DNA from 2 places in the Mesobacillus boroniphilus genome. Region 2 is predicted to be linked to the other one. Evidence: predicted binding sites of a transcription regulator. Region 2 holds the regulator's gene; the other holds the start of a gene.
What was found. The regulator NrdR, encoded in region 2, represses ribonucleotide reductase genes. The targets are predictions, from matches to a motif close to AACACNATATATNGTGTT.

Region 1 (15,315 bases), 310 kb from region 2:
GATTTTTTGTCGATGCAAAGATTTGATGAAGTCGAGGTGACCCAAAATGGATGACCTCACCTTTGATATCTTCTGGCGCATATTGCTTATTGGTAATGAAGGTCAGCTTCATTGGATTGGGTACGCCGCCGGTTTTCTCAAGGTAATGCCAGTAAAACGGGCGGTTCATCAATTCCTTGTCGAGATCGACAGTCAACTGGACTGTCATATACCCCTTGTCATTCTCAAGCATTTCACAGCTATTTGCGGTAAAATATTTCTCGAGAAAATTATGGATTTCCTGTTGCTGCACGCTGATTTCCCTCCTTCATTTCCTCCGCGAACTGGATCATCGATGTCAGGTTTTCCATCTTGATACGAATCTCCCCTTCAGATGTGGATCTTCCAAAAATATCGGTCAAATGGTCTTCGATATTTCCAAACTCCAATTTAGTGAGGATATCATCAAGTTCACCGATGACCTTTTCAAACAGGTTGATTTTTTCGTATAGAAGTTTAAGTACATGCTCTTCAACGGTATCTTTTGTCGCGAAATTATATATCTTTACATCTTTTTCCTGCCCAAGGCGATGAATCCTTCCAATTCTTTGTTCAAGTCTCATCGGATTCCAGGGAAGGTCGAAGTTGATGATGTGGCTGCAGAATTGCAGGTTAATCCCTTCGCCTCCAGCCTCCGTTGCGATCAGTACCTGGACATTTTTCTGGAATAGCTCCCTCATCCAATCCTTTTTGCCGCGTTTGAATCCTCCTCGAAAGGGAACAGAAGTGATGCCATGCTGCTTCAAAAACCATTGAAGGTATAGCTGGGTGGCCCTATATTCTGTGAAAATGATGACTTTATCATCAATCTGCTTTATTAATTCAAGCGCTTTTTCAGCTTTAGAATTCTTCGTTACAGCCTCTACTCGTTTAATAAGCTGGGCGATGGTATTCTGGAATCCGACAGAGGGATTTTCCTGTCTTTGAAGCATGTTCCTGAGGGTGTAGAAAACAGCTTCCCGGCTGCTGCACGCTTCACGTTGAAGCGTCATTAACGAGAATTGGCTGGAGCTGAGACCAGCTTCTGAACCTCTTAAGGTCTGAACCGAATTGTACAGTGCCCGTTCTTCTTCCGAGAACTGGATTGGGATGGTTTCTACATGGCGCTTAGTCCATTCGATTCCAGTATCAGAGCGCCTGTTACGAATCATCACTTTATTTACCAGTTCTCTAAGATGTTCGTCATCATTAACAGACCTGGCGTCCTTTTTATATTTATCATAGAATACAGATTCACTGCCCAGATGTCCAGGTTTCAACAAGGAAACGAGGTTGAAGATCTCTTCAATGCGATTTTGTATTGGTGTAGCTGTCAGCAGCAGACAAAACCTTTTCTTGAGATTTTGGACAAATTCATAGTTTTTTGTTTTGTTATTTTTTAGCTTATGAGCTTCATCAATAATGATAAGGTCATAATTTAAATTATTGATGATGTCCCGGTGAGGTGCACGCTTGGCCGTATCAATCGAAGATACGACGACATCGCATTGCTCCCATACGTAGCTTTTCTTCTGGGCAATAGCAGGGATATGGAATTTTGTATTCAGCTCCATTGCCCACTGCGAGACTAGGGAAGCAGGAACAAGAATCAATACTTTTTTGACAAGGCCCCTGATCATGTATTCTTTCAAAATCAATCCTGCCTCGATTGTTTTTCCCAGACCAACTTCATCCGCCAGTATTGCTTTTCCATTCATGTTTTCAACGACCTGCTTCGCTACCTCCAGCTGATGCGGCAGAGGAGTGAGTTCAGGAAGGTGCGACGGTGCCTGAAGTCCCTCGAATTCAGGGATAATGGTATGTTTTTCTATCTCCACGGCCAGCTTGTATAGCTCCCAATTTCCCCAGGGGCCGTTCTTATCAATTCTTTCAGCCATTTCGTCCTGCCAGGAAGAATCAAAGTTGATTTGCACAGTCATTTTATCCACCTCTTTTAATGTATAAATATATTGCCGAAATTGGCTCTCTAATGGTAGGATGAAGTTAGCTTTTGAATGTTTTGAAATTTGTCATTTTATAGTCTTAAATAGTCAGTTTGCAGACATGTGTAATAACGTCTAGCATGCCCAATTGTGAAAATAATATAATTGCGGATGACAACAAGGGGAGAGACTACTTTAGTAGCGCCGAAGGAGCAAGCAAACTTTGTGAATCTCTCAGGCAAAAGAACTCTTGTTTGACGCATCTCTGGAGAGCGCTTTTTTAGTGGGAGCCACCAAAGGGGAAAGCCTTTACAGGTAAACTTTCAGGTGAAAGGACAGAGACCTTCTCAGATTCAGAGGGGGTGCTCTGTCCTTTTTTGCGGCTTAATTGACAAGAAGGGGACCTTGTCCGACCTGTCTGATCTAAGGAGCGGGTGCAAACTGATTTTTTTTGCTATAGGACGAAGGGGGATACATAATGACTGAATTAAAACGGACACCGCTTTTTGAAGTGTACAAAGAATACGGTGGGAAAACAGTTGATTTTGGAGGCTGGGAACTACCTGTCCAGTTTTCAAGCATCAAGGAAGAGCATGAAGCAGTTAGGACAAAAGCTGGTCTATTCGATGTTTCTCATATGGGAGAAATCGAGGTAAAGGGCCCCGATAGCCTGGACTATTTACAAAAGATGATGACGAATGATGTTTCAAAACTTAAAAACGGCGGAGCCCAATACACAGCTATGTGTTATGAGACCGGCGGCACTGTTGATGATTTGTTAGTTTATAAACTCGAAGATGAGCATTACCTCCTTGTTGTGAATGCGTCAAATATCGAAAAAGATTTTGATTGGCTGCAGGATCATCTTGAAGGCAATGTGAAAATTGAGAACTTGTCAGAAGGCATGGCACAGCTTGCTTTACAGGGACCACTTGCTGAGGGAGTCCTTCAAAAGCTTTCGCAGGGTCATGACCTGAGTATAATCGGATTTTTCAAGTTTAGTGAAGAAGTCGTCCTGAACGGCAAGAAAGCGCTTGTATCACGAACAGGATATACAGGTGAAGATGGATTTGAAATTTACTGCGATGCTAAGGATGCTGTAAGCCTATGGAATGAAATCCTTGAAGCAGGAAAAGAAGAGGGAGTCCTCCCATGCGGACTTGGTGCCCGGGATACACTTCGCTTTGAAGCGAATCTGGCATTGTACGGCCAGGAGCTTTCATCAGAAATCAGCCCGCTTGAAGCAGGAATTGGATTTGCGGTCAAGCTGAATAAAGAAGTGGATTTTATCGGAAAAGAAGCACTTAAGCAGCAAAAAGAAAATGGCCTGCCTAGAAAACTTGTAGGCATCGAAATGATCGACAGGGGAATCCCACGCCATGGCTATCCAGTTTATAAAGGGGATACTCAGATTGGTGAAGTTACTACTGGTACGCAATCGCCGACGCTCAAGAAAAATATCGGGCTTGCACTAATTGATGCAAAGGAAACTGAGTTAGGAAATGAAGTGGAAGTTGAAATCCGCGGAAAACGCTTGAAAGCTGCTGTGTCAGCTACACCTTTTTATAAGAGAGATAAAAAGTAAAAGCCGGAGAGGGGAAAAAGTTATGAAGCATCGCTATTTACCGCTGACTGAAAGTGATAAAAACGCAATGTTGGAAAGCATCGGCGTTTCATCGATTGATGAATTGTTCAGCGATATTCCTGAAAAAGTCCGTTTTGCCGGAGAATACAACATCAAACCAGCCAAGTCTGAAACGGCTCTTATGAAAGAACTGACAAAGATGGCTGCGAAAAATGCCGATTTGAAAATGAATACTTCATTTATCGGCGCTGGTGTATATGACCATTACATTCCAGTAATTGTTGACCATGTTCTCTCGCGTTCAGAGTTTTACACTGCATATACACCTTATCAGCCAGAGATTTCACAGGGTGAACTTCAGGCAATCTTTGAATTCCAAACGATGATTTGTGAATTGACTGGCATGGAAGTAGCGAATTCATCGATGTATGACGGCGGCACAGCTTTAGCTGAAGCTGCGATGCTTAGTGCAGGGCATACAAGAAGAAAGAAAGTTTTGATTTCTAGTGCTGTACATCCAGAATACAAGGACGTAGTCAAAACATATGCAAAGGGCCAGTACATCGATGTCGTGGAAGTACCTCACAAGGACGGCGTAACTGACCTTGAAGCACTTAAGGATATGGCAAGTGAAGATATTGCTGCTGTCATCGTACAGTATCCAAACTTCTTCGGCGGCATTGAATCAATGAAGGAAATCGAAGAAATTGTTCATGCAAATAAATCGTTGTTCGTTGTATCCAGCAACCCGCTTGCATTAGGAGCATTGACGCCTCCAGGTAAGTTCGATGCGGATATCGTTACCGGAGACGCTCAGCCTTTTGGAATCCCAACAGCATTCGGAGGCCCACACTGCGGGTACTTCGCAGTTTCTGGAAAGCTCATGAGAAAGGTTCCAGGCAGACTTGTCGGCCAGACGAAGGATGACCAGGGTCGCCGTGGATTCGTTTTGACACTTCAGGCAAGGGAACAGCATATCCGCCGAGACAAAGCGACATCCAATATTTGCTCTAACCAGGCATTGAATGCGCTTGCTGCCTCAGTAGCCATGACAGCTCTTGGCAAAAAGGGCGTTCGTGAAATGGCTGTAGCCAATATCCAGAAAGCTCACTATGCGAAAAAGGCTTTTAAAGAGAATGGCTTTGACATCGCATTCGAAGGACCTACATTTAATGAATTCGTCGTCAAGCTGAATAAACCGGTAAAAGAAGTGAACCAAAAGCTACTTGAAAAGGATATCATCGGCGGCTATGATCTTGGACGTGATGATTCCAATCTCGAAAACCACATGCTTGTTGCGGTTACTGAATTAAGAACAAAAGAGGAAATCGATAAGTTTGTAAAGGAAATGGGGGATATCAATGCATAAGGAAGATCAGCCACTCATTTTTGAATTAAGCACACCAGGCCGTGTCGGCTACAGCCTGCCGGAAATGGATATTCCAGAAGTCGACTTATCCGAGCTGTTGCCTGAAGGATTCCTTCGTGAAGAAGAACCAGAACTTCCTGAGGCTTCCGAGCTTGATATCATGCGCCATTATACTGCACTATCCAAGCGCAACCACGGCGTTGATTCCGGATTCTATCCGCTTGGATCATGTACGATGAAATACAATCCGAAGATGAATGAAAATGTCGCTCGCTTCAACGGTTTTGCGCATTTGCACCCATTGCAGGATGAAAGTTCTGTCCAGGGTGCTCTTGAATTGATGTATGACCTTCAGGAACACCTGATTGAAATCACGGGAATGGACGAGGTGACTCTTCAGCCGGCAGCCGGGGCACATGGCGAATGGACGGGCTTGATGATGATTCGCGCTTATCATGAAGCGAACGGCGATCATAATCGTACGAAGGTAATCGTCCCTGACTCAGCACACGGAACGAATCCAGCTTCAGCAACAGTAGCTGGTTTTGAAACGATTACTGTAAAATCAGATGAAAACGGTCTGGTTGATTTAGAAGACCTTAAGAAGGTTGTCGGGGAAGATACAGCGGCATTGATGCTGACGAATCCGAACACTCTTGGTCTATTCGAAGAAAACATCCTTGAAATGGCTGAAATCGTCCACAGCGCAGGCGGAAAGCTTTACTATGATGGAGCAAACCTGAACGCTGTAATGTCCAAGGCACGTCCTGGGGACATGGGCTTTGATGTTGTTCACTTGAACCTTCATAAGACATTCACAGGACCACACGGCGGCGGCGGCCCAGGTTCAGGCCCAGTTGGTGTAAAAGCAGACCTGATTCCATTCTTGCCAAAACCAATCGTGACAAAGCAGGATGGCGTTTATAAGTTCGATTATGACCGTCCGCAGTCAATTGGAAGGGTTAAGCCTTTCTACGGCAACTTCGGCATCAATGTCCGTGCATATACGTATATCCGCACAATGGGTCCTGATGGCTTGAAGGCCGTTACGGAGTATGCTGTGCTGAACGCGAACTATATGATGAGAAGACTTGCAGAGTACTATGACCTGCCATTCAACAGGCACTGCAAGCACGAATTCGTCCTCAGCGGCAAGCGCCAGAAGAAGCTTGGTGTGCGCACACTGGATATCGCAAAACGCCTGCTTGACTTCGGCTACCATCCGCCAACAATTTACTTCCCGTTGAATGTGGAAGAGGCGATCATGATCGAGCCGACAGAAACAGAATCCAAGGAAACGCTCGATGTCTTCATCGACGCGATGATCCAGATCGCGAGAGAAGCAGAAGAGAACCCTGAAATCGTCCAGGAAGCGCCACACTCCACAGTAGTAGGCCGTATGGATGAAACAACAGCCGCAAGGAAGCCGATATTGCGCTACCAGAAAGCTGAATAGAACAATAGAGGTCCTGCCGATTTGTTTCGGCAGGACTTTTTTGCATTTTCATGCTTGGTGCATTTGTTTATTCGAAGCTGGCATGACTTCGGAGAGGGTTAAAGGGGATCAGCGAAAAGCTGTCCGAACCTAGTGCAACTTCACAAAAGTCCACAAGGAAAAGCCGATTAGAGTTCAATATATAAAAAGTTAAACCCCCCAGCCATCCGGCTGAGGGGTAATTTTATGGGAATCTTGCTTATTTAGCTTTGACTTTGCCGCCCCATTTTTTGAAGCCGCCTTGTAAATGGTTCAAGTCCTTATATCCTTTTTTGTAAAGCAGCTGTGCAGCACGTCCGCTGCGGGATCCGCTCTGGCAATAAAGGTAGACCGGCTTGTCCGGCCTGATTTCCTTCAGGCGGGTCTTAAGTTGGGTTAGTGGGATATTTCTAGCGCCTAAAATGTGTCCACCAGCGAATTCATTCGGTTCACGGACATCTATTAATTGCGCTTTACGATATCCAGCTATAAATTCTTCCTCTGTCAGGGTCTTGAGGATTTTCTTCTGGCGGAAATACATAAACACAGAGTAAAGAATAACCGCAACTGTCAGGACGATCAAAAAGATAAGTGTATCCAAAACATATTTCTCCTTTCAAGCTTAGCTGAGCCACTTATAATTATATAAGCCTTCATGGCAGAGAGCAAAGGAATTTAATAAATTTCTTTCAAACAAGCTGCTTTGCTTTTGAAAATTAATTTGTTAGACTATAAAAATCTTAGCTCTAAACTATTTTAAATGGGGTAAAAAATGTATGAATAAAGAGGTATGGAGATTTATTGATTCAGGAAACTGTTCACCTTCCTTCAATATGGCGCTTGATGAGGCCTTGCTTGATTGGCATGGTGCCGGGAAAATTCCTCCAGTGGTCCGTTTTTATGGATGGGATCCACCATCCCTATCTGTTGGTTACTTCCAGAATATCGAAAGAGAAATTAATATCGATGTCGTGAAGCAGCATGGTTTAGGTTTTGTTCGCAGGCCGACTGGCGGAAGGGGTGTTCTGCATGAACATGAACTTACATATAGCGTTATCGTTACCGAAGAACACCGAGAAATGCCAAAGACAGTCACGGAAGCATACAGAGTAATATCGGAAGGGATTTTACAAGGGTTCCAGAAGTTAGGTCTAGAAGCTTATTTTGCTGTACCGAAAACTTCTGCGGAAAAGGACGCGCTTAAAAATCCGCGGTCAGCAGTTTGTTTCGATGCACCAAGCTGGTATGAGCTTGTAGTTGAGGGACGTAAAGTGGCAGGCAGCGCACAGACACGGCAAAAAGGAGTCATTCTCCAGCACGGTTCCATCCTCCTGGATCTGGATGAGGATAAGCTTTTCAGTTTATTCAAGTATCCGAATGATCGTGTTAAGGAGAGAATGCAGAAGGCTTTCAAGACAAAAGCTGTTGCCATAAATGAGATCAGCAGCCGGAAGATTACTCTTGAGGAAGCGAAAGAAGCATTCAAATCAGGATTCGAGGACGGACTAGGGATTATTTTAGAACCATACATTTTGAGCCAGGAAGAATTGGATTATGTAAATGCACTGGCAAAGAACAAGTATGAATCTGATGAGTGGAATTTTAAGAGATAAGAAATATAAAAAAGCGGATTTTCCGCTTTTTTTGTTTTTATCCAGTATTTTCTAGGGGTCTGAGGAATTCAAAAAAGTGCAACCTTCGAAATTTGTTGATTTCTGTCATTTAGGTGGAAGATTCTATCATTCTCTCTTTCTCTCTCTCTTTTTTAGTAGTTTTCGTGTTTGACAAAATTACGTTTCTTTGACCTAAACACCATATATAGTGTTGTCGAAAATAAAAAATACACTATATATTGATTTTTGGTGTTTCGATATGATAACGTAAGGGTAATTCAAAAATGCAGCTAGAATTACATACTTCTAGTAACACATTAGAGAAAAGATTTAAAACCTTTGAAGGAGTTGTAGAAATGTCTGTTACTTTTGGACAAAAAATGAGCCTGAATGTTGAAAGCCTGAACAAGGATATTAAGTTGTTCCCACAGGTTCACCCCATCACACCTGATATGAAACTTACCCACAAAGGCGTCTCCAGACTAGTCATGCTGGACCGCTATACTTTTAAAGACACTGAAAAAATTACTCTATCAAATGGGGATTTCGTCGTTCTCACCATCAAAGAGGATCCAAAGTTTCCTGCACGCGGACTTGGGTTCATACTAGATATTGATTGGGAGAATAAAACAGCTAAAGTGCTTGTGGACGAAGAATTCCGCGGTGTACTTGATGACCCGGAAGAATCATCAACCGGTGTGATCAAACGTTCACTGGACGTTATTGAAAAGCCGCTTGAAGTATTCTACGAACAAATTGCAAAACGCAATGCAACAGGGCTGGCAGCTGTGGAAAAGACAGAGGAAAAGCGCCAGGAATGGTTCGAGAAGTTCTATCAAGAGCTTGTTTCAATGAACTTCATCCCGGCTGGCCGCGTTCTCTACGGAGCAGGGGCAGAAACAGACGTTACCTACTTCAACTGTTATGTAATGCCGTTTGTAAAAGATTCACGAGAAGGCATTTCCGAGCACCGCAAGCAGGTCATGGAAATCATGAGCCGGGGCGGCGGAGTCGGAACGAACGGTTCAACATTAAGACCGCGCAACACACTCGCCAAAGGCGTAAACGGAAAATCATCCGGATCGGTCTCTTGGCTCGATGATATTGCCAAGCTAACGCATTTAGTTGAGCAGGGCGGGTCCAGAAGGGGCGCGCAGATGATCATGCTTAGTGACTGGCATCCTGACATTGTAGAATTCATCATTTCAAAAATGCAAAATCCAAGGATCCTTCGATTCCTGATTGAAAACACTAACGATGAATCAATCAAGAAAATGGCGAAGGAAAAATTAAAATTTACACCGCTGACTTTACAAGAAGAAGCAATGTATCAGGGGATCGTGAACTATAAGAGCATTCCTGGATACGGAGGATTCAGTGCTGATATTATCAAAGCGGCTGAAGAAAAGCTTGCGACGGGTGGAACGTATACAGTCCATAACTCAGAATTCCTAACAGGTGCAAATATCTCAGTAACTCTAACAAAGGATTTCATGGACGCAGTCGATGCCGATGCAGATTATGAACTTCGCTTCCCTGATGTAGAGAGCTACGACTCAGAGACAATGAAGGTTTATAACGAAGAGTGGCATAAGATCGGTGACGTTCGCGAGTGGGAAAAGCTTGGTTATAAAGTCCGTACCTATAGAAAAATCAAAGCCAAAGAACTATGGAACCTGATCAACATCTGTGCGACTTACTCAGCAGAGCCTGGCATTTTCTTCATCGACAATGCCAACGACATGACGAACGCACAGGCATATGGACAGAAGGTTGTAGCTACAAACCCATGTGGGGAACAGCCTCTCGCACCAAACTCTGTCTGCAACCTCGCTGCCGTGAACCTTGCAGAAATGGCGGACAAGGAAACAAAGACAGTGAACTTTGAAAAATTGAAGCGTACTGTGGAAGTCGGTGTGCGTATGCAGGACAATGTCATCGATGCGACTCCCTACTTCCTTGAAGATAATAAAAGACAAGCACTTGGCGAGCGCCGTGTTGGTCTAGGAGTGATGGGACTTCACGACCTCCTAATCTACTGTGAAACAGAGTACGGTTCCGAAGAAGGAAACCAGCTTGTCGATAAAGTGTTTGAAACAATCGCGACGTCAGCTTACCGTGCATCTGTTGAACTCGGAAAGGAAAAAGGAAGCTTCCCATTCCTTCAAGGCAGTACAGAAGAAGAAACAAACAGACTTCGCCAGGCGTTCACAAACACTGGATTCATGAAGAAAATGCCGGAAGACATCCGTGAGTCGATCCTTGAGAATGGAATTCGAAACTCGCACTTACTAACTGTTGCTCCCACGGGATCAACTGGGACAATGGTCGGGGTCAGTACTGGCCTAGAGCCTTACTTCAGCTTCTCCTACTTCCGAAGCGGCCGTCTTGGCAAATTCATCGAAGTGAAGGCTGATATCGTGCAAGAATACCTGGACAGAAATCCGGATGTTGATCCTGAGAACCTTCCGAACTGGTTTGTTTCAGCGATGGAATTGGCGCCTGAAGCCCATGCTGATGTGCAGTGTGTCATCCAGCGCTGGATCGACAGCTCAATCAGCAAGACGGTCAACGCGCCGAAAGGCTACAGCGTTGAGCAGGTTGAAAAGGTATATGAGCGCCTGTATAAGGGTGGAGCAAAGGGTGGAACAGTTTATGTTGACGGCTCCCGCGATTCACAAGTATTGACGCTTAAAGCAGAAGAGAACACGATGGAAGAAGAAGTTGGTAAAAAAGAAAAACAAAAGCAGCATGTTGTCCTAGTCGACACGATCAATGAATTGCGCTCAACAAACGTAACTATTGGATCTGAAGTCGGCAACACATGCCCGGTCTGCCGCAAAGGCGAGGTTAAAGAAATCGGCGGCTGCAATACATGTACGAACTGTAACGCACAGTTAAAATGTGGTTTATAATATGACCCAAAGAGGATGGAAAAATTTTTTCCATCCTCTTTTTTCGTTTCTGTCCATAATAACAGTTAAGACAAAATGGAATGAAATGAGGACATTGAAATGAAAGCTTTTGTACCACAGCTTGTATACATTGAGCCAAGGGCTTTGGATTACCCGCTTGGGCGGGAGCTAAAGGAAAAGTTCGAGAAGATGGGTCTGGAAATCAGGGAGACTACTTCACATAACCAGGTTCGAGGCATCCCGGGGGATAATGAGTTGCAGCAATACCGGAATGCGAAATCGACTCTTGTTGTCGGAGTCAGGAAGACATTGAAATTCGATACCTCCAAGCCGTCAGCCGAGTATGCCATCCCGCTTGCTACTGGTTGCATGGGCCATTGCCATTACTGTTATTTACAGACGACGCTTGGAAGCAAACCGTATATCCGGACCTACGTGAACCTTGATGAAATTTTCGAGCAGGCACAAAAATACATGGACGAAAGAAAGCCGGAAATCACAAGATTTGAAGCGGCATGTACATCGGATATCGTCGGGATTGACCATTTAACCCACGCTTTGAAGAAAACAATTGAATTTTTTGGTCAGTCAGAGTATGGACAGCTCCGGTTTGTCACGAAATACCACCATGTTGATCACCTGCTTGACGCAAAGCATAATGGCAAAACAAGATTTCGTTTCAGCGTCAATGCACGTTATGTGATAAAAAACTTTGAACCAGGAACTTCATCGTTTGATGAAAGGCTAGAGGCAGCAAGAAAGGTGGCACAATCAGGTTACCCGCTTGGCTTCATTGTTGCGCCAATTTATATCCATGAAGGTTGGAGGGAGGGCTATCATGAATTATTTGAGAGACTGAGCCATTCACTTGAAGGCATTGACTTGACAGGCTTAAGCTTCGAACTCATTCAGCATCGTTTCACTAAGCCGGCTAAAAATGTGATTCAAAAACGATATCCTAAATCCAAGCTAGAAATGGATGAAGAGAAACGCAAATACAAATGGGGGCGTTACGGAATTGGTAAGTACGTATACCAGACAGATGAAGCAAAGGATCTAGAGGGAACAATCCGGGGCTACATCCATTCTTTCTTTCCTGAAGCGGAGATTCAATATTTCACATAAATCTGAAATTTTCAACTTGTACGCCGTACTATTTTACAAATTGAGCGCTTAAAGATGTAAAGATGGGATTACATCGACGGGAGTGGCTCATATGTATATTGACGGCGTTTTTTCCGGTGGAGGAATTAAAGGATTAGCTTTGGTTGGTGCCTGTGCCGCAATTGAGGAACGGGGATTCCATTTTAAAAGGGTTGCCGGGACGAGTGCGGGTTCATTGATAGCGGGCTTGATTGCCGCTGGCTATTCAAGCACTGAGATGGCCAGCCTTTTGGATGAACTCGACCTTAAGAAATTTCTCGACTCGAGAAAAACGGTCTTCCCATCAGCGTTGACCAAATGGCTATTTGTATATTGGCGACTGGGGCTTTATAAAGGTGACGAATTGGAGTGTTGGATAGCGGATGTATTGGCTGCGAGAGGGCTGCGCACTTTTGGTGACCTTGCTCCGGATGCTTTGAGGATTATTGCATCTGATCTTACTAATGGCCGGTTGCTAATCCTCCCTGATGATTTACCAAAATACGGTATCGATCCGAGAACCTTTCCTGTAGCAAGGGCAATCAGGATGAGCTGCAGTCTTCCATTCTTCTTCGAGCCGGTAAAGCTGAGAGACCGGGTTGGCATGAATATCGTTGTTGATGGTGGAGTGTTAAGTAATTTTCCAATGTGGTTATTTGATAAGGAAAATGTAAAAAAAGTCCGTCCCGTACTTGGAGTCAAGCTCAGCCAAAATCTGATCCAGCAGCCCACTCACAAAATTAAGAACGCACTGCAAATGTTTGAAGCTTTGTTTGAGACAATGAAGGATGCACATGACTCCCGCTATATTTCCAGAAAGCATGAAAAGAATATCATTTTCATTCCGACAGAGGGCAACTTGACTACAGAATTTCAGCTTTCAGATGAAAAGAAACAGGAATTGATTGATCTGGGCAAAAAGAATGCAGAGAAGTTTTTTAAATCATGGTGTTATTAGCACAATAAAGGCTGTTTTCGAAATGATTGTTGTCTTCCTAAGACATTATAATCTACGCGTTTTTCTAGGGCGAGGGGCTATTTTCAAGGCGATGTTCTAACAGGGAATAAATTGATAATCGTGAAATCCACAGAGTTTACAAAAAGAGCCTTAATATAACACAAAAAATCGAGCTCAGAATGAAGCCCGATTTTTTTTCCTGCCCTTTTTACCGTCTATGACCGTTAAATGTGACGCATCCTTCTTTTTGCTGTTGCGCGCGGATGCGAGCGACCTTATCTTTGAACGTTTAGAGGAAGCATTCGCGTCTTTTGTTTGGAACCGCTTCTTCGAACGCTTTGCTGCTTTTTGAAATGCACGCTGTTGCTGCCGTCCCGAACCTGAACTGGTCAGCCGGGTGACGAGAAAATAAATTAACGCACCAACCAAGGCGATTGTTGCAAACATTGTAATGATACTTAAAGGATCGGTAAATAACTTAAAGGCAAAACCAAAGATAGCAAGGACAATCAGTCCTGAAACAATATACTTAGAAGTTCGATTCTTCAATGAAAGCCACCTCCCTACTAGTATCATGAGCAATTTTTCCAGCTTTTAAACTAGCCAACGATTACTTTATACAAATTCTCCGATTTTATACTCTTCTCCTGCTACTTTTTCCTTTTTAAAAGTGCTTTAAACGACAGAATTACATTTTCATTATTATTGAACACTCTTGTTCTGTTAATTTTATTTTACTAAAAATTAGCACAAACCTCTATATAGAGGACAGCCTCTTCAACAAATTTTCCAGATGTGCAATTGATTGGTCTGTCCGGGACATACTAAGGGTGGAGGTGCAATTAATGGCAGAAAATCATGAAAACCTTGAACAGAATCAAAGGGAAGAACCAATGTCTTTCATCGCGATGACCATCATCACCGGGTTATTTGGAGGGATTTTTTGGAGTTCGCTTGCTTATTTAGCCTATATCTTCAACTTTACAGAAATCCGTCCAAATGTCATTCTTGAGCCATGGGCACTAGGAGGCTGGAAGGAGCAATGGCTTGGTACAGTCATATCCATTATAGTGATTGGCCTTTTTTCAACAGGAGCAGCTCTTGTGTATTATGCATTAATGAGAAAGCTTAAGTCCATATGGGCTGGCGCTGCATTTGGGTTAGTGCTGTTTTTCCTTGTTTTCTATGTGCTCAATCCGCTGTTTCCGGGCATTAAACCATTTTGGGACCTGTCAAGGAATACGTTGATCACATCGATTTGCTTTTATATCCTTTATGGTGTTTTTGTTGGCTATTCAATATCATATGAGGAAAATGAAAATCGCAACACGGAGAAAAATCAGCAGGAAATTACCTCCTGAGCGTCTCGCGGTAGTTATAACGAAATCAATTATGATAGAATGTTCTTATTGAACATTCTTTTTTTACGGGAGCCTATTATGAAAAAAATACTTTTGCTCAATGGCCCAAACTTGAACCGTTTGGGAAAAAGAGAGCCGGGAATTTACGGTGACGGGACTTTGGAGGATTTGGAAAAACGGATGGCTCAGCGTGGAGCGGAAATCCAGTTTGAGGTCATTTGCTTCCAATCGAATCATGAAGGAGAACTGATTGACAAACTCCATGAGGCAGAAGACACTGGTATAGATGGTATTATTTTTAACCCGGGGGCTTTCACGCATTATAGTTACGCCATTAGGGATGCGATTGCAGGAATTAATTGTCCCGTTATCGAAGTACATATTTCCAATGTTTATCAGAGAGAGGAATTCAGGCACAAATCGGTGATTGCTCCAGTATCAAAGGGGCAGATTGCAGGTCTAGGCTTTCTTGGCTATGAATTGGCGCTTGAAGCATTCAAAAGAGAAGCAAAAGGGGAGGAATAGGTTATGGAAAAAATTCAAAAATTACGCGAAAGCTTTCAAAGGCTCGGAATCGATGGAATGTTAGTCACAAGTGATTACAACCGCAGATATATGACAGGGTTCACTGGTTCTGCCGGCATGGTGCTGATCAGTGCAGAAAAAGCATTATTCATCACGGATTTCAGGTATACTGAGCAGGCTGCTAAACAATGCGAAGGTTATGAGGTAGTGGTGCATAAAGGACTGATTCAGGATGAAGTAGCAGCTCAAGCCAAAAACCTGGGAATCAAAAAGCTTGGCTTCGAAGAAAACCATGTTACATATTCAGCCTATAAAACATTCGATAAGGGCGTGGAAGCTGAATTAGTGCCCGTATCAGGCGAAATCGAAAAGTTACGCTTGATTAAGACTGATTCAGAGATTAAGATATTA
Region 2 (15,315 bases):
CAATGATCAGTATGATTTGTTCAGCAGCCTGGAAATGCCATTGTCGCTGGTGCTCGCAGATATGGAGTATCAGGGTGTCAAACTGGATATGGATCGTCTTGGAAAAATGAGCGAAGAGATCAAGGGCCGCCTTGCAGAAATCGAAACAAAGATTTTTGAGATGGCAGGTGAGCAGTTCAATATCAATTCTCCAAAACAATTAGGTGTCATCCTTTTTGAAAAACTGGGACTTCCTGCTGCGAAAAAGACGAAAACAGGTTATTCTACTTCAGCGGACGTCCTTGAAAAATTGGCGCCAAAGCATAAAGTTATTGAAGAAATTCTTAACTACCGCCAGCTAGGAAAGCTGCAATCAACATATATTGAAGGTTTGCAAAAGGTCGTCAATAAAGAGACTGAAAAAGTCCATACAAGATTCAACCAGGCGTTAACAGCAACAGGGAGACTGAGTTCAACAGACCCTAACCTGCAGAACATCCCAATCAGGCTTGAGGAAGGACGTAAAATCAGGCAGGCTTTTGTTCCGTCTGAAAAAGGCTGGGTCATCTTTGCTGCGGACTATTCCCAAATTGAACTGCGTGTCCTCGCACATATTGCGGGGGATGATAAACTGATTGATGCTTTCCGGAATGATATGGATATCCATACTAAGACCGCGATGGAAGTGTTTAATGTAGGGAAAGATGAAGTCACCTCCAATATGCGCCGGCATGCAAAAGCGGTCAACTTCGGGATTGTGTATGGTATCAGTGATTATGGATTATCCCAGAGTCTGAACATCACAAGGAAGGAAGCTGGCGAATTCATTGAACGCTATCTAGAAAGCTATCCTGGAGTGAAAGAATATATGGATGAAATCGTCAAGGATGCAAAGGAGAAGGGCTATGTCCAGACATTATTGCATCGCCGCAGATACATCCCGGAAATCACGGCCCGCAATTTCAACATAAGAAGTTTTGCGGAACGTACCGCTATGAATACCCCGATCCAGGGAAGTGCCGCAGATATTATCAAGAAGGCAATGATTGATATGGCAGAGAGACTCCGCGAAGAGGGCGTTAAGACAAGACTGTTGCTTCAAGTACATGATGAATTGATTTTTGAAGCACCTGAGGGTGAAATCGAGTTATTGAAAAAGATTGTGCCAGAAGTCATGGAAAATGCCATTGAATTGAAGGTACCGTTAAAGGTGGACTTCTCATATGGCCCAACATGGTATGACGCAAAGTAGGAGTTGCAACAGGATTTTTACAGAGAAAGGCGGGATAAAATGCCTGAACTACCAGAGGTCGAAACCGTCAGGCGGACGTTAGAGGTCCTGACGATAGGAAAAGAAATCAAAGAGGTCTCCGTTTTTTGGCCAAAGATGATTAAGCGTCCGAATGAGGTCGAGCAGTTCAACGACGCACTGAAAGGCCAGACGATAAAAGAGATTGGCCGGAGGGGGAAATTCCTGATCTTTTACACGGAATTTTTCGCGCTAGTTTCCCACTTAAGGATGGAAGGGAAATATGGAGTATTCAATACTGAGGACCCTGTGGATAAGCATACGCACGTCATTTTCCATTTTAACGATGGATCAGAATTGCGCTATAAGGATGTCAGGAAATTCGGGACGATGCACCTTTATGAAAAAGGGAAAGAATTTGAAACCCAGCCTCTCGCTGATTTAGGTCCAGAACCTTTTTCAGAAGATTTTTCAGTGGAATGGCTGTCGGAAAAACTTAAAAAAACGAATAGAAAAATAAAGCCTGCTCTGCTTGACCAAAAAATCCTTGTTGGACTGGGGAATATTTATGTAGATGAAGCACTTTTCCGTGCGAAAATCCATCCAGAAAGGATTGCTAATTCATTGACTGCAGAAGAGGAGTCTGTGCTCTACAGGGAAATAGTCAGCACTCTGTCTGAAGCTGTTGAGAAAGGCGGCAGCACCATCCGCTCCTACGTGAATTCACAAGGGCAGATCGGCATGTTCCAGCTCCAGCTCTTTGTGTATGGTCGTAAAAACGAACCGTGCAAGGTTTGCGGAGCACCATTGGAAAAAACCGTCGTTGGCGGACGGGGTACTCATTACTGCCCATCGTGCCAAAAGCTTAAATAATAATATCAGGATTTATATCATTTCAACTTCGAGAATTGTCCAGCTCCAGCGCCTAGCCCCTCGAGACGTTTCGGTCCGCCCAATGAAGTCAAAGAACGACTTCACTGGTCGGCCCTCCAACGCTTGTCGGGGCTTACCAAGGCGCTTGCGCTTTTCTTGTATATTGGCTTGTTGATTTTCTCACCATAACTGGGCTCCTTCCATATACTAACGTAGCGATTGACAGGAAGGAGCTCAGTTAATGGCACAAACAATCTCCCTGCTTTTACTTGCATTCGCTGTCAGCCTTGACAGTTTCAGTGTAGGGTTAACGTATGGATTGCGGAAAATGAAGATCCCGATTAAATCGATTTCGGTAATAGCCGTTTGTTCGGCTGTCGTCTTGATGGCAGCCATGATGATCGGGCATTTTCTTGAGAGCTTTTTTTCACCAGGAATGGCAGAGACACTGGGTGGCACTGTCTTGATCGTTTTAGGCGGATGGGTCTTATTCCAATTTTTCCGCGAAGACAAAACAGAATTGCTCTGTCATGAAAAAATCATCCTTAATCTTGAAATCAAATCACTAGGTATTGTCATCAATATTTTGAAAAAGCCGATGACAGCGGATTTTGACCGATCGGGTACTATCAATGGAATTGAAGCAGTCATGCTCGGGCTTGCTCTGTCACTTGATGCATTCGGTGCAGGGGTAGGGGCAGCATTTTTAGGATTCTCCCCAGGGTACCTGGCATTGACAGTTGCCTGCATGAGTTCATTATTTGTGTATGCAGGGATGAGAATGGGCAGTTATTTTTCGGAGAGCGGCTGGATGCAAAAGTTTTCTTTTGTACCGGGAATATTATTGATCATAATTGGGCTGATGAAGCTTTAACAGACCCTTGAAAGGATTAAAATAGGATGTCATTAGTTATCGGATTGACAGGAGGTATAGCAAGCGGGAAAAGCACGGTATCAGCAATGTTCACCGACATGGGCATCACCGTGATCGACGCAGATATCGAAGCAAGGCTTGCTGTTGAGCCAGGAGAAAAAGCATACAATGATATTGTCAGCCATTTTGGCACTGAAATTTTAGAAGATAACGGTACAATAAACCGCCCAAAGTTGGGTGAAATCATTTTTAACAATGAAGAAAAGCGGTTGCTGCTTAATTCAATTGTCCATCCAGCAGTAAGGGAGCGGATGGCACAAAAGAGAGCGCTAGCTGAAGCGGCAAATGAAAAAGCAGTCGTCCTGGACATTCCGCTTCTGTTTGAAAGCAAGCTGACAGGACTCGTCGAAAAAATCATCGTGGTTTATGTGGATGAGCAAACCCAGTTGGAAAGACTTATGAAGCGGAACGGATTCTCGGAAGAAGAAGCTAATTCCAGAATCAAATCACAAATGCCGCTGAAGGACAAAGTCGGTCTGGCAGCCGCTGTGATTGATAACAGCGGCAGCATCGAGCAGTCGAGGCAGCAGCTGATGGATCTTTTAAGTAAATGGGGAATCTTAAGAGCCGAGTAGGCTCTTTTTTTGTTTCTTGAATCGACTTCTTCTTGGTTAGGTATGTTTTAATCCCAGTTTCTCTGTTTTCAATCCTTGTTTCAACCAATATAATCCCAGTCAGGCTAAGAGCCTTGGCGTATTTAAATTTATCGCTAAATGATTATTATTATCAGAATTATTTTATATTTTAAATGTGTGCATTTATTTATCACAAATAAAATTTAATATGTTATACTAATACCATACAAAGGGGTTATTAAGTATAACACTAATTCGGAAGGGGCCGTACAATGAAGGCGAGAATTGCGATTAACGGTTTTGGGAGAATTGGAAGAATGGTGTTCAGAAGAGCCATTCTTGAAGAAAATCTTGAGGTTGTAGCGATTAATGCAAGCTACCCAGCTGAAACTCTGGCGCATTTAATAAAATATGATTCTACTCATGGACAATTTGCAGGCGAAGTCATCCCTGCTGATGATCATCTGATTGTAAACGGAAAGAGAGTTAAACTATTAAGCAATCGAAATCCTGCTGAGCTACCATGGAAGGAAATGAAGATTGATATTGTCATAGAGGCTACTGGAAAATTCAATTCCCGTGACAAAGCAGCGCTTCATCTTGATGCTGGTGCAAAGAAGGTCATTTTGACAGCACCTGGTACGAATGAAGATATCACTATTGTTATGGGAGTAAATGAAAGCGCATTAAATATTGAAAAACATGATATCATTTCAAATGCATCATGCACGACAAACTGCCTTGCACCAGTTGCGAAAGTGCTGGATGATACTTTCGGAATTGAAAATGGTTTGATGACGACTGTTCATGCTTATACAAATGACCAGAATAATATCGATAACCCGCACAAGGATTTGCGCAGGGCGCGTTCTTGCGGTCAATCCATCATTCCAACCTCAACTGGAGCAGCAAAGGCACTTTCACTTGTGCTTCCTCAGCTTAAAGGAAAGCTGCATGGCATGGCGCTAAGGGTACCGACTCCAAATGTTTCGCTTGTTGACCTTGTTGTCGACCTGAAGCGTGAGGTAACAGTGGACGAAATCAACGATGCCTTCTATTCTGCATCAAAAGGTAAGCTTAAGGGCGTCCTTGATATCACGACAGATCCGCTTGTTTCAATTGACTTTAACACGAATGAGCACTCTGCGATCATTGATGGTCTGTCTACAATGGTCATCGGTGCTAATAAAGTAAAAGTTCTTGCATGGTATGACAATGAATGGGGTTATTCAAGCAGGGTTGTAGACCTGACAAAGCATGTTGCCCAAACAATGTCCAATTCAGCAACTGTGAAGGTAGGATAATTGTAATAACGTAAAAAGCTTGCTTATCGGCAAGCTTTTTATTTGTGTCTTGGTTAAATGCCTTATTTTCATATAATTTTTTGTTGATGAATAACGGAGATCACCACCTAAGATCCCAACCGATTTTAAAGCGTTACCCTCTAAAAGGCTATGGAATAGCTATCTATCAAACTATAAAAATCGAAGCTTAAAATTCATGAAAAAAATTTGATTTCATGTGTTGCAAAAAAAATATAAACAAAGTATACTAGTCATCGTGAACTTCTTAATAACGGTACCAATTGGCTACTTAAAGGGTTAGGACCTCTCTGGACTAACTTTCCCCCGTGGTAGTTAAGATGCCATTGAAACTAAGGATTTCATTCTAATATTGTTAGAGGGGGAAATTGAATATGGAAACAATGGGTCGTCATGTAATTTCTGAACTTTGGGGTTGCGATTTTGAAAAATTGAATGATATGGATTTTATTGAAAAAACTTTCGTTGGAGCAGCTTTAAAATCAGGTGCTGAAATCCGCGAAGTGGCTTTCCACAAATTTGCGCCACAAGGTGTAAGCGGAGTTGTCATTATTTCTGAATCACATTTAACTATTCATAGCTTCCCAGAACACGGATACGCTAGCATCGATGTATACACTTGCGGCGATCTGGATCCTAACATTGCAGCTGACTATATTGCAGAAGCTCTTGGCGCACAAACTCGTGAGAATATCGAAATTCCACGCGGCATGGGTCCTGTGCATGTGAAGCAAGCACAAGCTAAAGCTCTATAATAGAAAATATGAAAATTCTCAAGAGGTGTAGCGATACACCTCTTTTTAATTTGCCGTAAAATACGGTAGAATGTTAATAGAAATAACTTGCAGGAGGATTTTTGATGTCTTTATTAAAATCCGTAACCGGACGGTACGAGAAATTCAGCGGGACAAGTGAAAACAATAAAGATGAGCAGTTGAAGACGCGTTATTACAAAGCGAACTTTAACCAGATGTTCCAGACGGTCGAAGACTTGCTGAAGGCTGACCCTTCGCTTAAGATAACGAGTGTTTCAAAAGAACATGGGGAAATATCAGCCGAGTTGAAGGGGAAGCTGCCTGCCTTTTTAACGGCAACCGTTATCACCACGAAACCATTTGAGACCGCGGTCGACTTACATATCTCTACTGAAAAGTTTTCATTGGCAGGCATCAACCCGTCTTTAAGGCAGGAATTGGTGAAGATTTATGAGAAATTGGACAGTACAAACACGTTTATTGGTTCAGGCAAATATGGAAATCAATAGTTCCTCTTGTCCCGTTCCCATCTTTTTTATAAGATAATACTTAAGGATAATGCTTATGGACGTATTGGTGGAAAAAGCGAATGGTCCTTCGCTCATTCTATATTTCAAAATATTCGGAGCTGATCGAGATGAAATGTCCAACTTGCCAAAATAACTCTACCCGGGTTCTTGATTCAAGACCGGTTGACGATAGCCGATCAATTCGACGCAGGCGCGAATGCGAAGCTTGCGGATTTCGCTTTACCACTTTTGAGAAGGTTGAAGAAATTCCCTTGATTGTCGTGAAAAAAGAAGGTACACGTGAAGAGTTCAATCGGGAAAAACTCCTTCGCGGTTTGATAAAAGCTTGTGAAAAGCGGCCTGTCGCTTTGAAAGAGCTCGAGGATTTGGTTTCCGAAGTAGAAAAAGAACTTCGCAGCCATGGAGTTTCAGAAGTTAAGAGCGAAGCCGTTGGGGAGATGGTGATGGACAGGCTGGCGAAGATTGATGAAGTCGCCTATGTCCGATTCGCGTCAGTTTATCGTCAGTTTAAGGATATCAATGTTTTCATTGATGAATTAAAAGAGTTATTAAAGAAAGAACAATCATAAGGCCTGGAGTTCAGGGAAATTGCATGAAGTATTTTCAATCTAGCTAAAGCGCCTAGCCAGTTTTCATCTCTGAAATTGCTTCCTCGAGTATCTTGCGAAAAGCGTTAGCTTTGAGCAGCTCGAGTCGCTTGTCGGGGCTGAACAAGTCGCTTGCGCTTTTTGTTCTGACGGAGCTGAAGGGGACTTCAGCTCTTTTTAGGGCTCTTTTAGAATTTTGAGCTAGAGGTTAGAAATCTATGAAAAGAGCTCAAAATCGCGATGCAAAATACAGATATATGTGAAGACAGTTCTTTTTGACGATTTAGAAGGAGGGAAAAGGATGGCTCAGCATTGGCAAGAGACTGTGCCTGTAGACCAATATATTGTTGCATCCGGTGGTTTATTGCATGAATACGATCGCAAGGTGCTCACTTTCTTGTACCAGCCTTTGATTGGGCCAGCTTGCTTAAGTCTTTATATGACCCTATGGGCTGAACTGGAAGAGAACCGGCTTTGGTCACAGCCTGTTACACACCATAACCTAATGACGATTATGGATATGAATCTTAAGGATATTTACCAGGCTCGCCAAAAACTCGAAGGCATGGGATTGCTGAAGACCTTTGTGAAAAACGGCGAGGAAGGGCGTTCATTCATTTATGAATTGCAGCCACCTTTGACTCCTGAACAATTCTTCCTTGATGGCATGTTGAATGTCTATTTGTATCGCAAAGTCGGCAAGAATCAGTTTTTACGGCTCAAACGATTTTTCAGCGATAAATCGGCTGGATCAGAGCCTGGATATGAGGAGATTACGAAGGCATTCCAGGATGTGTTCTTGTCTGTACCGACTCAGGCACTCATGCATAATGAGGATTCTGCTGCCGACCTGGAGGCTGAGGAAGGGAATTCCTTTATCGGCAGGGGGGAATCTTCCAAAATACAGATTGACCCTGCGGAGTTCAATTTCGATTTGCTCCTGGGAGGGCTTCAGGAATCTCTCATACCTAAAAAAGCTTTTACATCGAAGGTTAAAGAAGCAATCAGCAATCTTGCCTTCCTATATGGGATTGATGCCTTGAAGATGAAGAACATCGTCTTGAGTGCTGTAACCGCTGAAAACGAAATAGATATAGATGAACTGCGGAAGGCTGCCCGTGACTGGTACCAATTTGAACACCAGGACAAACTACCGGCACTTTTGGATCGAACCCAGCCCTTCCAGCATAAAGCTGGCATTGAGAAGCCGAAGACGCAGGAAGAGGAATTGGTGTTATATTTTGAAAAAACATCCCCGCGTCAACTTTTGATTGATCTCTCGGGCGGAGCGGAGCCATCCAAAGGAGACTTGCAGATCATCGAAGAGGTGATGTTCAAGCAAAAGCTGCTGCCGGGAGTCGTGAATGTTTTAGTTCAATATGTTATGCTCAAGACCGATATGAAGCTGACAAAGGGCTATATCGAAAAAATTGCCAGCCACTGGTCCAGGAAAAAAATATCGTCTGTCAGGGATGCAATGCAGCTGGCTAAAAGTGAGCACAGGCAGTATCTTGAATGGGCAGAAGGGAAGAAAGCACCTTCTTCATCTGGAAAAAGAAAGCCTGTCCGTAAAGAAGTTTTGCCGGATTGGTTTGGGAAAAAGACCGAGGGTGAAGTTCAACATCAAACAGATACTGCGGATGTGGACCCTGATTTTGAAATAGAAAAGAAAAAGCTTGAAGAAGAACTGAAGAAATTCAAATCTCGGAGGTGATTCATTTGCAAAACATTAATGAAACATTGAAGAAGCTGGCGAATAACCAGAATTTCCAGGAGCGCTATGAAGCCATTAAGAGGCAGGTCATGCAGGATAATCATATCAAGGAATTCCTGGATGAGAATGCGGATTATATCACCCGGGAAATGCTCGATGGCAGTATGTCAAAGCTTTATGAGTTCTCCAACCAGAGCAAGGGCTGCGAAGATTGCGAGAGCCTAGCAGGCTGCAAGAACATGATTAAGGGTTATGAGCCAGAGCTTTTCATAAAGGGTAACTTCATTGATGTAAAATATGACCGATGCAAAAAGAAGGTCATGCATGATGAGCAGCAAAAGAATGCGCGCCTGATCAATAGCATTTTTGTGCCTAAGGAAATTTTGAAGGCATCGTTCGGGGATATTGAGCTGGATGACGCCGGAAGGTTCAAGGCGATCAAGGTGGCAAAAGACTTTGTTGAGAATTATGAGCCGGGCAAAAAGCAAAAGGGCTTGTTCCTTCATGGGCCGTTCGGTACAGGTAAATCCTATTTACTTGGCGCAATCGCGAATGAACTTGCACAGAAACAAATCAGTTCATTGATTGTATATGTACCGGAATTTTTCAGGGAAATGAAGAATGCGATCGGTGACCATACTGTCAATGACAAGCTGGAAGCCATTAAAAAGGCAAATGTTCTTATGCTTGATGATATTGGAGCAGAAACGATGAGCAGCTGGGCAAGGGATGAAATCCTCGGGACGATCCTGCAGTTCCGTATGCTAGAGAACCTTCCAACCTTCTTTACTTCGAACTTCGACCTTAAAGGTCTGGAGCATCACTTGACGCACAGCCAACGGGGAGAAGAAGAACAATTGAAGGCAGCAAGAATCATGGAACGGATTAGATATCTTGCCGAGCCTGTAAAAGTTGAGGGCAAAAACCGCAGAATATAAAATGTGCCGCAGCGAATCAAGCTGTGGCACATTTTTTTGCACTTATAACCATTTATCGACTATATGGATACTTCTAAATTGTCCAAGTCCCCCATATATATAATCAGGGATTATTTAAGAGGGGGGATATGGTTGATTGAAATCATCTTCCAAAAAAAGCAGGATGCCTGGAATTTGTATCAACATTTAGTTGCCAGGCTTGCTTCATGGCAGGAAACGAATTCAATTCTTCTTAATGAAGATCGAAATAGAGTGCTTATTCCAGAAGAATTTTATAAAAAAGAACATTTACCGTTACTCCAAAAGAGTGTTTATGACTTTATAGTAACCGTGAAACGTGATGATTGGCTGAGAACCATTCTGGCAGAGTCTTATTTTTATACGGACAGTGAAGAGCAGGATCAAATCCTGGATATCATATACTCCGTCATAGAAGGTAACCGTAAAGAACTTGCTCCTTTCATGGAAGGTGTCGAGGAACAAGGAATGATTAAGAGTTCGATCAATGAAATCTTTAATGAAAGAGTCTCATTCTCTTTTGATTCCTTTGTTATGTTCAGGCTGAAGGCCTATATTGAGCAGCTCTCCAAATGGGTAGAGATAGCGATCGATGAGTATAAGATGGAACAGGAGTACCAGGTTTTCCTGCATACACTGAGGGATTTTCTAGAGGACAGAAAATCGCAAATGACCCATTTATATTTGGTGATTGATGAAAATATGGTCTTTTATAATCAGCAATTCAAAGAAATGAAGCGGAGTGAGTTGTTTAAGACGATTGACCGCAAGCTGCTAGTCAACCACCCTGTCTATGTAGATTCCGGGACGATTGCTCCATTGCTGTCGATTGCACCTGAGACCATTTATTTGTACACGGACGATCCGCACCAGCCGTTAGTGCGGACAATCATCAATCTTTTTGAAGAACGTGTTCAAGTCAGTCCGGTTACTGTTTTTCATGAAGAGAAGGCAAACTTTTTTAAAGAGAATCGTGAAAATATACAATAGCCCACTTGATTTTCAAAACATTACAAACTATAATTACGTACATAATAAATCAATAGTAAATGTGATGATGAGGACATGGGCATTCTTCAAAGGTTTGCAGAGAGGGAAGGCTAGGCTGAAAACTTCCTAACACTAAAGAAACGCTTACCACCTCTGAACTCCAGCTGTGAACGCCTTTTAGGCAAGTATTAGCTGGCGGCAGAAGCCGTTACCGCAACCAGAGCCATTTTTGCGTAATTTTTGCGCATGAATGGGAATTGGGTGGAACCACGTGTGATCAAACTCGTCCCTGTTTCAGGGACGAGTTTTTTTATTTTTTGCGCAAATAATCGCGCCACATTTTAAAAGGAGGAAAAGCCAATGGCAGACATGTTAAAAATATCGTTTCCAGATGGAGCAGTGAAGGAGTTTCCCGCAGGCACAACGACTGAAGATATCGCCAGCTCAATCAGCCCAGGCCTAAAGAAGAAAGCCATTGCCGGTATGGTCAATGGACAGCCGTATGATCTCAAGAGACCAATCGAAGAGGACGCAGCGATCGAAATCGTCACTCCTGACCATCCAGAAGCACTTGAAATCCTGCGCCACAGCTCAGCACACTTAATGGCACAGGCAATCAAGCGCCTTTATAAAGATGTTAACCTTGGAGTAGGACCAGTAATCGAGGGTGGTTTCTACTATGATATCGATATGGAACATTCATTGTCTCCGGAAGACTTGCCTGAAATTGAAAAGGAAATGAAGAAAATCATCAATGAGAACATCGAGATTGTCCGCAAAGAAGTAAGCCGCGAGGAGGCAGTCAAGTTTTTCAAAGAGCTTGATGACCCTTATAAGCTTGAATTGATTGAAGCGATTCCGGCTGATGAAAAAGTTACTCTATATGAGCAGGGAGATTTTGTTGACCTCTGCCGCGGAGTGCATGTTCCATCAACTGGCAAGCTGAAGGAATTCAAATTGCTGAGCATTGCTGGTGCATACTGGCGCGGCGACAGCGACAATAAGATGCTGCAGCGTATTTATGGTACAGCTTTCTTCAAAAAGGAAGACCTGAAAGAACACTTGAGACTGCTAGAAGAAGCGAAGGAACGCGATCACCGTAAGCTTGGCAAGGAGCTTAACTTATTTACTAACTCCCAGAAGGTTGGCCAGGGTCTTCCGCTTTGGCTTCCAAAAGGTGCGACAATCCGCCGTATCATCGAACGCTATATCGTTGATAAGGAAGTCAGCCTTGGTTATGACCATGTCTACACTCCGGTAATGGGCAGTGTCGACCTATATAAAACTTCCGGACACTGGGACCACTATCAGGAAAATATGTTCCCGGTCATGGAAATGGAAAATGAACAGCTTGTTTTAAGACCGATGAACTGTCCGCACCACATGATGGTATACAAAAACAGCATCCATAGCTACAGGGAGCTTCCAATAAGGATTGCCGAGCTTGGAACAATGCACCGTTATGAAATGTCCGGCGCGTTGGCTGGTTTGCAGCGTGTGCGGGGCATGACTCTGAACGATGCTCATCTCTTTGTCCGCCCTGACCAGATCAAGGAAGAGTTCAAGCGTGTAGTAGAGCTTGTGCTGGAAGTCTACAAGGATTTTGACATGAATGATTATTCCTTCCGTCTATCCTACCGCGATCCTGAGGATAAAGAAAAATATTTCGATGATGACCAGATGTGGGAAAAGGCACAGGCGATGTTAAAAGAGGCAATGGATGAGATGGGACTGGAATATTTCGAGGCAGAGGGCGAAGCAGCATTCTACGGACCGAAGCTAGATGTCCAGGTCAAGACTGCCCTTGGCAAAGAGGAAACTCTTTCAACAGTCCAGCTTGACTTCTTGCTTCCAGAGCGCTTCGACTTGACTTATATCGGCGAAGATGGCAAGCACCATCGTCCTGTCGTCATCCACCGCGGTGTCGTATCGACTATGGAACGCTTTGTTGCCTTCCTGATCGAAGAGTACAAAGGGGCATTCCCGACTTGGCTGGCTCCAGTTCAGGCGCAAATCATCCCTGTTTCACCAGCGGTCCACTATGACTATGCAAGAGAAATCAAGGAAAAACTTAAGGCAGAAGGCTTCCGCGTTGAAATCGATGGACGCGACGAAAAAATCGGCTATAAGATCCGCGAAGCACAAATGCAGAAAGTTCCTTACATGCTAGTGGTCGGAGACAATGAAGTAGCTGACAAAGCAGTCAATGTCCGTAAATACGGCGAACAAAAATCCGAAACAATTGCCTTTGATGAATTCCTGGAGTCATTCAGGAAGGAAGCGAAGAAATAAGAAAAGCGCAAGCGCCTTGGTAAGCCCCGACAAGCGCTGGAGCTGGACATAAAAATAAGAGGAGCTCAGGCTCCTCTTATTTTTATGCAGATTATTCAATCGGTTTGAAACAGGTAGGACACAAATTTATCGTATAGCTGCGCTGAATTCTCTCACCGCAATTCCGGCATGATTTAATGGTAACAGGCGAATTGTCAATATCATTGGAAAAACCATAGCCAGTTCTGAAAAACTACAATGCAGTGCCAGCGAGTAATCCAGTGATCACACCAGTGATGATGATGGCGGTCAACATATGTACACCAGCTTTCTTGTCTATTTCTACCATAAATTATAGCAAGAAATAAGGATTTAAGTTTTGACAAATTTCCATGTAGATAGAATTTCTTCGCTGTTTTTGATGTTAAATTTAATTATGCATGAAAAAAGTATTGCAGCCTGTATTCCTATCTGATACAATACTTTTTGTTGCAGTTAATGAATTTGATTCGTTTGACACATCAATATCTTTATGCTATATTAGCAAGAGTGAACTGAATACTAGTTTTAGGAAAGAAGAAGCACCCGCTTCTCACCTGGCTGACGCATTTCAGCTGTTGGCAGGTAATACGTAAACGTCTAATTATTTTGTTTTCGTAAGTGTGGGTGTTGTCGCCTGCACTTTTTTTATTGCAAAATAAAAACGGACTATATCGTATGTCATTGTGTGAGCAGGATGAGGCGTAGGCCTGGCAATGTACTTCTTCTCCTTGACAATGTATTCGATAAAACCCTGGAGGTGGCTAATTATTAGCAAAGATGCGATGTTACTAAACGAGGGAATTCGTGCTCGCGAAATTCGTCTGATTGATCAAAATGGCGAGCAATTAGGAATTAAATCCAAAGCTGAGGCTCTTGAGATCGCAACGCGCGTAAATCTTGATCTTGTCCTTGTTGCTCCGAACGCGAAGCCTCCTGTAGGCCGAATCATGGACTACGGAAAATTCAAGTTCGAACAGCAAAAGAAAGAAAAAGAAGCGCGTAAGAACCAAAAGATCATCACAACTAAAGAAGTCCGTCTTAGTCCGTCAATTGATGAGCATGACTTTAACACGAAGTTGCGCAATGCCATCAAGTTCCTGGAAAAAGGCGATAAGGTTAAAGCATCTATCCGTTTTAAAGGCCGTGCTATAACCCATAAGGAAATAGGTCAGCGTGTTCTTGATCGCTTCTCTGAAGCTTGCAAAGATGTAGCGACAATCGAATCACATCCAAAAATGGATGGTCGAAGCATGTTCCTAGTTCTAGCACCTAAAACAGAAAAGTAACGAGGAGGAAGTCCCTATGCCAAAAATGAAAACTCACCGCGGCACTGCCAAGCGTTTCAAGAAAACTGGATCTGGCAAGCTAAAGCGTTCACACGCTTACACTAGCCACTTATTTGCTAACAAGTCTACTAAAGCTAAGCGTAAGCTTCGCAAATCTGCACTTGTGTCTAAAGGCGATTTCAAACGTATTCGTCACATGCTTGACAACATTAAGTAAATTCGAGCGATCTCGATTTATATAGGAGGGAAATTACATGCCACGTGTAAAAGGCGGTACAGTTACGCGCAAGCGTCGTAAAAAAGTCATTAAATTAGCAAAAGGTTATTTCGGTTCTAAACATACATTATACAAGGTTGCTAACCAGCAGGTTATGAAATCCCTAATGTATGCATTCCGCGACCGTCGCCAGAAGAAGCGCGACTTCCGCAAACTTTGGATTGCTCGTATCAACGCAGCAGCACGCATGAACGGCCTTTCTTACAGCCGTATGATGCACGGCCTAAAGCTTGCTGGTATCGAAGTAAACCGCAAGATGCTTGCTGAACTTGCAGTAAGCGATGCAGCAGCATTCGCTCAATTGGCTGAAACAGCTAAGCAACAATTCAACAAGTAATGAAAATAACCATTCTCTCCGGAGGATGGTTTTTTCTTTTTATAAGATATAATGATTCCATAGTACTAAAAGAGGAAGTGGAGATATGGGGATGTGGACTTTGGCTGGCTTGATCATAGTCATGAACCTTTTGGGATTTTTTATCATGGGAATGGATAAAAAGCGGGCAAGAAACAATCATTATCGGATAAGTGAAAAAACATTATGGAATGTTGCTTTTCTTGGAGGAGCGACCGGGGCAACAGCTGGAATGAAGCATTACAGGCATAAGACGAAACATGCGCAGTTTAAATATGGACTGCCTCTGCTAGCTATTATTGAGATTGGTATATTTACATATTTATTTAAGCTTTTGGCATAACAGCTTGTATGTTTTTATAAGCTAGTAACAACAAAGACCGCAGGCAGGTGACAAGAATGGATGATGCGTGGTCAATGCTGCTGATCGTTGTGGAATCTGGAGGCTGGTATGCACCGGTTGTATTCATCTTGTTTCATGTTTTCCGCCAATTTGTTTTCGTGCCGCCGGCAGTCGTCTGTATTGCGGGAGGATTAATGTTTGGGGTCGTACCCGGAATTGTATATTCACTGCTCGGATTGTCGGGAGCAAGTATATTATTTTACTTTTTAATGAGACA

Region 1: the regulator NrdR is predicted to act here: its motif matches at 8,198-8,215, upstream of DYI25_RS10540 (vitamin B12-dependent ribonucleotide reductase).

Annotation. Positions count from the first base shown of each region.
Region 1 is NZ_QTKX01000001.1:2,047,110-2,062,424, reverse strand. It holds gene DYI25_RS10575 (YqhG family protein) at 1-292, opposite strand, end outside; gene DYI25_RS10570 (DEAD/DEAH box helicase) at 270-1,958, opposite strand; glycine riboswitch at 2,133-2,221, shown strand; gene gcvT (glycine cleavage system aminomethyltransferase GcvT) at 2,440-3,546, shown strand; gene gcvPA (aminomethyl-transferring glycine dehydrogenase subunit GcvPA) at 3,569-4,915, shown strand; gene gcvPB (aminomethyl-transferring glycine dehydrogenase subunit GcvPB) at 4,908-6,371, shown strand; gene DYI25_RS10550 (rhodanese-like domain-containing protein) at 6,610-6,930, opposite strand; gene DYI25_RS10545 (lipoate--protein ligase family protein) at 7,166-8,002, shown strand; gene DYI25_RS10540 (vitamin B12-dependent ribonucleotide reductase) at 8,359-10,917, shown strand; gene splB (spore photoproduct lyase) at 11,017-12,042, shown strand; gene DYI25_RS10530 (patatin-like phospholipase family protein) at 12,134-13,018, shown strand; gene DYI25_RS10525 (SA1362 family protein) at 13,193-13,567, opposite strand; gene DYI25_RS10520 (YqhR family membrane protein) at 13,864-14,379, shown strand; gene aroQ (type II 3-dehydroquinate dehydratase) at 14,458-14,904, shown strand; gene DYI25_RS10510 (M24 family metallopeptidase) at 14,908-15,315, shown strand, end outside.
Region 2 is NZ_QTKX01000001.1:2,352,129-2,367,443, reverse strand. It holds gene polA (DNA polymerase I) at 1-1,231, shown strand, start outside; gene mutM (DNA-formamidopyrimidine glycosylase) at 1,271-2,101, shown strand; gene ytaF (sporulation membrane protein YtaF) at 2,343-2,975, shown strand; gene coaE (dephospho-CoA kinase) at 3,002-3,610, shown strand; gene DYI25_RS12080 (glyceraldehyde-3-phosphate dehydrogenase) at 3,883-4,914, shown strand; gene speD (adenosylmethionine decarboxylase) at 5,307-5,687, shown strand; gene DYI25_RS12070 (hypothetical protein) at 5,792-6,196, shown strand; gene nrdR (transcriptional regulator NrdR) at 6,325-6,786, shown strand; gene DYI25_RS12060 (replication initiation and membrane attachment family protein) at 7,106-8,518, shown strand; gene dnaI (primosomal protein DnaI) at 8,524-9,456, shown strand; gene ytxC (putative sporulation protein YtxC) at 9,589-10,464, shown strand; gene thrS (threonine--tRNA ligase) at 10,825-12,756, shown strand; ribosomal protein L20 leader region at 13,303-13,429, shown strand; gene infC (translation initiation factor IF-3) at 13,560-14,063, shown strand; gene rpmI (50S ribosomal protein L35) at 14,080-14,280, shown strand; gene rplT (50S ribosomal protein L20) at 14,318-14,677, shown strand; gene DYI25_RS12025 (DUF1294 domain-containing protein) at 14,763-15,038, shown strand; gene DYI25_RS12020 (TVP38/TMEM64 family protein) at 15,095-15,315, shown strand, end outside.